DNA from 2 places in the Streptomyces sp. NPDC040410 genome. Region 1 is predicted to be linked to the other one. Evidence: predicted binding sites of a transcription regulator. Region 1 holds the regulator's gene; the other holds the start of a gene.
The links. The regulator HspR, encoded in region 1, represses chaperone genes until heat shock. The targets are predictions, from matches to a motif close to TTGAGNNNNNNNNNCTCAA.
Positions count from the first base shown of each region.

Region 2: a site for HspR is predicted at 1,694-1,712, ahead of dnaK (molecular chaperone DnaK). Genes of this name have one in related genera too.

Region 1 is NZ_JBVIVK010000002.1:254,818-258,223, forward strand. Features, by position in the region: gene ACZ562_RS05140 (L,D-transpeptidase) at 60-1,268, shown strand; gene ACZ562_RS05145 (heat shock protein transcriptional repressor HspR) at 1,413-1,865, opposite strand; gene dnaJ (molecular chaperone DnaJ) at 1,871-3,049, opposite strand; gene grpE (nucleotide exchange factor GrpE) at 3,083-3,406, opposite strand, start outside.
Region 2 is NZ_JBVIVK010000001.1:524,236-527,641, forward strand. Features, by position in the region: gene dnaK (molecular chaperone DnaK) at 1-1,647, opposite strand, end outside; gene ACZ562_RS02345 (OsmC family protein) at 1,800-2,225, opposite strand; gene ACZ562_RS02350 (vWA domain-containing protein) at 2,288-3,406, opposite strand, start outside.

The DNA.
Region 1 (3,406 bases):
CATCCCCTCTTCGGCCCTTCGATGCGGGCCCCTCGTTCTCTTCCGTCACGGAGGTTCTGTTGCACCGCACACCTGCACGCGCCCATGCCAGGGGACGGGCTCGGGCTGCCGTAGCAGCGGCCCTGCTGGCACCTCTCGCCGCCTGCTCTTCGAGCCCTTCTCCCGCTCCGGCGGACGCCAAGGAGGCGAGGAGCGCCGGCGACCGCCCCGTAACCGTCACTGTCACCCCCAAGGGAGGGCACGCCACACCGGGCGAGCCCGTCAAGGTCACTGCGGCGGGCGGCAGTCTCACCTCGGTGACGGTCACCGACGGCACGGGGCGCAGACTCGCCGGCGAGATCGCTCCCGACGGCAGGACGTGGATCTCGGACCGCAGGGCCGCACCCGGCTCGGCCTACGCGGTCACGGTGACGACCCGAACGGAGGGCGGCACCGCCGACAGAACGAAGACCTCCTTCTCGACGGCACAGGCGGACAAGGTCAACAAGGTCGACTGGCGACCGGGTGCCGGCACCACCGTCGGCATCGCCCAGCCGATCTCACTGGTCTTCGATCACCCCGTCAGGAACAAGGCGGAGGTCGAGAAACAGCTCAAGATCAAGACCTCGAACGGCACCGAGGGCTCCTGGGGCTGGATGCGCGACTGGTCCGGCAAGGACAGGGTGGACTGGCGGCCCAGGACCTACTGGAAACCCGGAACCAGGGTCACGCTCGACGCCGAGCTCAACGGCACCGACTCAGGCACCGATGGCGGCTGGTTCGTACGCGACTACACGACAAGCTTCACCATCGGCGCACAGCAGATCGTCAAGGTCGACCTCGACAGACATCAGCTCGCGCTGATACGCGACGGCAGGACCGTCCGCAGCATCCCCGTCTCGGGCGGCACGCCCGGCGGCGACAAACGCTCCTGGCGCGGAACCACGGTGCTGATGGCCAAGGAGGGCACCGTCAGAATGAATTCGGAGACCGTGGGCCTCGGCGACGCCTACGACAAGATGGTCGACTACTCGATGCGGCTGACCTGGTCAGGCATGTACGCGCACGCCGCACCGTGGAACGCCGCCTACTTCGGCAACGCCAACCGCAGTTCGGGCTGTATAGGGATGAGCGACGCGGACGCGGCCTGGTTCTACGGACAGGTGCGGCCGGGCGACCCGTTCGAGATCACGGGAGAGGACACCAAGGGCGCAGTTGCTCCGGAGAACGGATTCGGCGAATGGAACCTGTCGTGGACCGAATGGCGGGAGAAGAGCGCCCTGCGCTGACCGGACCGAACAGAGCCGTTGATCACGGTGAGTCGATTCCGTACGGCGCCGGGCCGCCCTGCGTGCGGTCATCGGGTCGGCACCGAATGTGAAAGGGGACCGGAGGTTCAGCTGAATCTCCGGTCCCCTTCGCGTGTGTTCTCTTCAGTCCGCCGACTGCTGCCGCTTCGGCCGCCACACCACCAACGCGCTGGTCTGCTGGACCTCCTGGTACGGGACCAGGTCCCGCCGGTAGGAGGCGTGGACCGCGGCCTCGCGCTGCTGCATCGCGGCCGCCGCGCCGTCCAGGGCGGCTTGGAGTTCTGCCAGGCGGGACTGGAGTGCGGCGACCTGGTTCTCGAGTTCGATGATGCGCTTGATGCCGGCCAGGTTGATGCCCTCGTCCTGCGACAACTGCTGCACCTGGCGGAGCAGTTCGATGTCGCGGGCCGAGTAGCGGCGGCCCCGGCCTGCGGTGCGGTCGGGGGAGACCAGGCCCAGGCGGTCGTACTGGCGCAGCGTCTGCGGGTGCAGGCCGGAGAGCTGGGCCGCCACCGAGATGACGTAGACCGGGGTCTCCTCGGTCAGTTCATACGGGTTGCGTCGACGGCCGTCCATCTCGATCAAGCTCCCTTCGCGGCCTGGAACAGCTCGGCCCTTGGGTCCTCGCCCGCGGTCGCCTCGCGATACGCCTCAAGCGCGTCACGAGCCTTCCCCGACAGGTCCGCCGGAACACTCACCTCCACGGTGACCAGCAGGTCGCCGCGGGTGCCGTCCTTGCGGACCGCGCCCTTGCCGCGGGCGCGCATGGTGCGGCCGTTGGGCGTGCCCGGCGGCAGCTTCAGGGTGACCGGCGGTCCGCCCAGGGTGGGCACCCTCACCTCACCGCCGAGGGCCGCCTCCGCGAACGTCACCGGGACGGTGACGGTCAGGTTGTCGCCCTTGCGCCCGAAGACCGGATGCGCGTCCACGTGCACGACGACGTACAGGTCGCCGGCCGGGCCGCCCCGCTCGCCGGGTGCGCCCTTGCCCCTCAGCCGGATGCGCTGCCCGTCGCTCACCCCTGCCGGGATGCGGACCTGCATGGTCCGGGACGACTTGGCGCGGCCGCTGCCGCTGCAGACCTCGCAGGGGTCCTCCGCGATCAGGCCGCGGCCCTTGCAGTCCGGGCACGGGTCCGTCAGTGAGAAGCCGCCGCCGGAGCCCCTGGCCACCTGGCCCGTGCCGACACAGGTCGGGCACACGCGCGGGTTGCCGTTCCTGTCGCCGGTGCCCGAACAGGCCTTGCAGGGCTGCTGCGAGGTCATCCGCAGCGGGACCGTCGCTCCCTCGATCGCCTCGGTGAAGCTGAGGGTGACCTCGGTGTCGATGTCCTGACCGCGCCTGGGCTGCACACGTGTGGTGCCGGAGCTGCCACGGTTGAACAGGCCCCCGAAGACGTCACCGAGTCCGCCGCCGAAGCCGCCCGGCTGCCCGCCGCCCTGGGCGCCGCCTCCGAAGAGGTCGCCCAGGTCGAAGTTGAACGAGCCGCCGCCCGCGCCCGGCCCCGGGCGGAAGCCGCCGTTGCCGAAGAGGGCGCGTGCCTCGTCGTACTCCTTGCGCTTCTTGGGGTCACCGAGGACGTCGTTCGCCTCGGAGATCTCCTTGAAGCGCTCCTCGGCCCTGGCGTTCCCCTTGTTGGCGTCCGGATGGTTCTCGCGGGCGAGCTTCCGGTACGCCTTCTTGATCTCGGCCTCGGTGGCGTCCTTGGGGACGCCGAGGACCTTGTAGTAGTCCTTCTCGATGAAGTCCTTGGTGCTCATCCTCGACGTCCCTCCTTCCTCGTCGGTTCAAGCTCAGCCCTCGTCCGGGCCACCGCTCTCCTTGTCGTCGGCGGCGGCGGACGTCTCCGCGGAGTCCGAGGAGTCCGCCTTGACGGTCTGCGCCCCCGGCTGGGGTTCGGCCACGGCCACCCGCGCGGGGCGGATGGTGCGCTCGCCGATCCGATACCCGGGCTGCAGAATCGCCACGCACGTCGTCTCCGTGACGTCCGGTGCGTAGCTGTGCATCAGGGCCTCGTGGATCGTCGGGTCGAAGGGCTCGCCCTCCTTGCCGAACTGCTGCAGACCCATCTTCGCCGCGACGGTCTCCAGCGACTCCGCGACGGACTTGAATCCGCC
Region 2 (3,406 bases), on a different contig from region 1:
TTTCAGCTCGGCGGCCGCCGACTCGACCTCCGCCTTGATGTCCTGCGGGACCTTGTCGCCGTTGTCCCGGATGAACTTCTCGGTCTGGTAGACGAGTTGTTCGGCCTGGTTTCTGGTCTCCGCGGCCTCCCGGCGTTTGTGGTCCTCCTCCGCGTACTGCTCGGCCTCCCGCATCATCCGGTCGATGTCGTCCTTGGGCAGCGCCGAGCCGCCGGTGACGGTCATCTTCTGTTCGCGGCCGGTGGCGAGGTCCTTCGCGGAGACGTGCATGATCCCGTTGGCGTCGATGTCGAAGGCGACCTCGATCTGCGGGACGCCGCGCGGAGCGGGCGGCAGCCCGGTGAGGTCGAAGACGCCGAGCTTCTTGTTGTAGGCGGCGATCTCGCGTTCGCCCTGGTAGACCTGGATGCCGACCGAGGGCTGGTTGTCGGTGGCCGTCGTGAAGATCTCCGAGCGCCGGGTCGGGATCGTGGTGTTGCGTTCGATGAGCTTCGTCATGATGCCGCCCTTGGTCTCGATGCCCAGGGACAGCGGGGTGACGTCGAGCAGCAGGACGTCCTTGACGTCGCCGCGGATGACGCCCGCCTGCAGGGTCGCGCCCACGGCCACGACCTCGTCGGGGTTGACGCCCTTGTGCGGGTCCTTGCCGGTGAGTTCCTTGACCAGGTCGGTCACCGCGGGCATCCGGGTCGAGCCGCCGACCATGATCACGTGGTCGATCGCGGCGAGCTTCACACCGGCGTCCTTGACCGCCTGGTGGAAGGGGGTCTTGCAGCGGTCGAGCAGGTCGGCGGTGAGCTCCTGGAACTGGGCGCGCGTCAGCTTCTCGTCGAGGTGCAGCGGGCCCTCCGCGGAGGCGGTGATGTAGGGCAGGTTGATCGTGGTCTCGGACGAGCTGGACAGCTCGATCTTGGCCTTCTCGGCCCCCTCGCGCAGCCGCTGCACCGCCATCTTGTCGCCCGCGAGGTCGATGCCGTACTGCCCCTTGAACTTCTTGACGAGGTACTCGACGACCCGCTGGTCCCAGTCGTCGCCGCCGAGGTGGGTGTCGCCGTTGGTGGCCTTGACCTCGATGACGCCGTCGCCGATCTCCAGAAGGGAGACGTCGAAGGTGCCGCCGCCGAGGTCGAAGACTAGGACGGTCTGCTCCTCGCCCCGGTCGAGGCCGTAGGCGAGTGCGGCGGCGGTCGGCTCGTTGATGATCCTCAGGACTTTCAGGCCCGCGATCTCCCCGGCCTCCTTCGTCGCCTGCCGCTGGGCGTCGTCGAAGTACGCCGGTACGGTGATCACCGCGTCGGTGACGTCCTCGCCCAGGTAGGACTCCGCGTCCCGCTTCAGCTTCTGCAGCACGCGGGCGGACAGTTCCTGGGCCCGGTACCGGGTGCCGTCGACGGAGCCCTGCTCCGGGAAGCGCCAGTGTCCGTCGCCCATGTGCCGCTTCACCGAGCGGGCGGTGCGCTCGACGTTGGTGACGGCCTGCCGCTTGGCGACCTCGCCGACGAGCACCTCCCCGTTCTTGGCGAAGGCCACGACCGACGGTGTGGTCCTGGCGCCCTCCGCGTTGGCGACGACGGTGGGGTCGCCGCCCTCCAGGACGGCCACCACCGAGTTCGTGGTCCCGAGATCGATACCGACCGCACGTGCCATCGCTGTCCCCTTCCGCCAGGGCACTTCCCACAATCCAGCACAAAACTTGAGCGCGCTCTTGTCAATGCCGCGTACCCCGGCAGCCCGCGGTTACGACGGCGCCGCGCCCCCGGATCGAGGACGCGGCGCGGAAGGAGAGCCGGGGGCGGGCGTCAGGCGAGTTCGGCCGTCAGCGTGATCGTCGTGCCGGTGATGGCCTGGCTGACCGGGCAGTTCTTCTTGGCGTCCTCGGCGGCCGAGGCGAAGCCGTCGGCGTCCAGGCCGGGCACCTCACCGCGCACGGTGAGGTGGATGCCGGTGATGCCCTCGCCGGGCTGGAAGGTCACGTCGGCCTTGGTCTCCAGGCGGGTGGGCGGGGTGCCGGCGCCGGCCAGGCCGTGCGACAGCGCCATGGAGAAGCAGCTGGAGTGGGCGGCGGCGATCAGCTCCTCGGGGCTGGTCTTGCCGTTCGCCTGCTCGGCGCGCGACGGCCACGACACCGGCTGACTCCCGATGCCGGAGGAGTCGAAGGTGACGACGCCGCTGCCCTCGAGCAGGTTGCCTTCCCAGACGGTGTGTGCGGTACGCGTGGTGGCCACGGTCATTCCTTTCGCAAGCGGTCCCGGTGACGGGTTGCCCGGACCTGCGATCACCCTACGGCTCAACTCACCCGGAAGACCGGTCCACGGGCGGTGAACGGCAGCCGCGCCCCCCGCGGGATCAGGTACGCATGCTCCCGCCGCACCCGCAGCACGTCGCACCAGCCGTCCGTGATCACCAGGACCGGCGCGGCGGGCGGGAAGTCGTCCGCGCGGTGCAGCAGGTCGACGCCCGGCTGCAGCACGGTTCCGCCGCGGCCGTGTACGCGTACCCGGCCGGCGATCTCCGTGACCGGCAGGTAGCCCGCGTCGTGCGGTGCCGCGTCGCAGAACACGACCCGTGCGGCGGGTACGTCCCGGGCCGTGGCGTACGAGGCGATGGCGCCGAGGGCCTTGCCGAGCAGGACCCGGTCCATGGAGCCGGAGGTGTCGAGGACCACGCCGAAGGTGCAGCGGGCGATCTCCTCGGGCGGGTGGTAGCGGCCCGCGCGCGGGATGTCGGGGGTGGCCGCCTGGCGGCGGGAGAGGCGGGCGTACGACCGTACGGGCTCGGGGCGGGGCACGAACTCGTCGAACCAGCGGGCGAGTCGGGCGTCCCAGGGCAGCGGCGGATGGCTGAGCGCGCGGATCTCCTCGACCAGGCCGCCGGGCAGGAAGCCGCGTTCCTGCCGCTGGTGCAGGTCCAGGCCGCGGGCGAGGCCGCGGCGGTAGAACTCGTCGAGGTCGACGTGGTCGCCGGGTGCGGCAAGCGGGCCGCCGAGCACGTCGCCCTTGCCCTTGCCGCGCAGGGTGGCCAGGCGGCGCATGCGCCGCAGGTCGCCGGCGATCCGGTCGTAGACCTCCTCGGCGGACAGTCCGGCCAGCTGCGGGTCGTGCAGCAGTCCTTCGGGCATGGTGCCGACCTGCATCTCGTTCAGCCAGCCGTTGATGACGTAGTCGCAGGCGACGTTGAACAGATACGGGTCGCGGGTGCCGCAGCGGTCGCCGTGGCGCAGGGCGGCGTGCAGCATCTCGTGGGCGAGCACGAACCGCCATTCCTCGTCCTCGAAACGGCGGAGGGGGTTGATGTAGATCTCGCCGGCCTCCGCGTTGACGGCGGCGACGGAGATGTCGTGCGCGCGGGCGAGTTCGGCGTCGGCGACGAGCTTGATGCCGGCCGCGATGCCGCCGAGCAGCGGGTA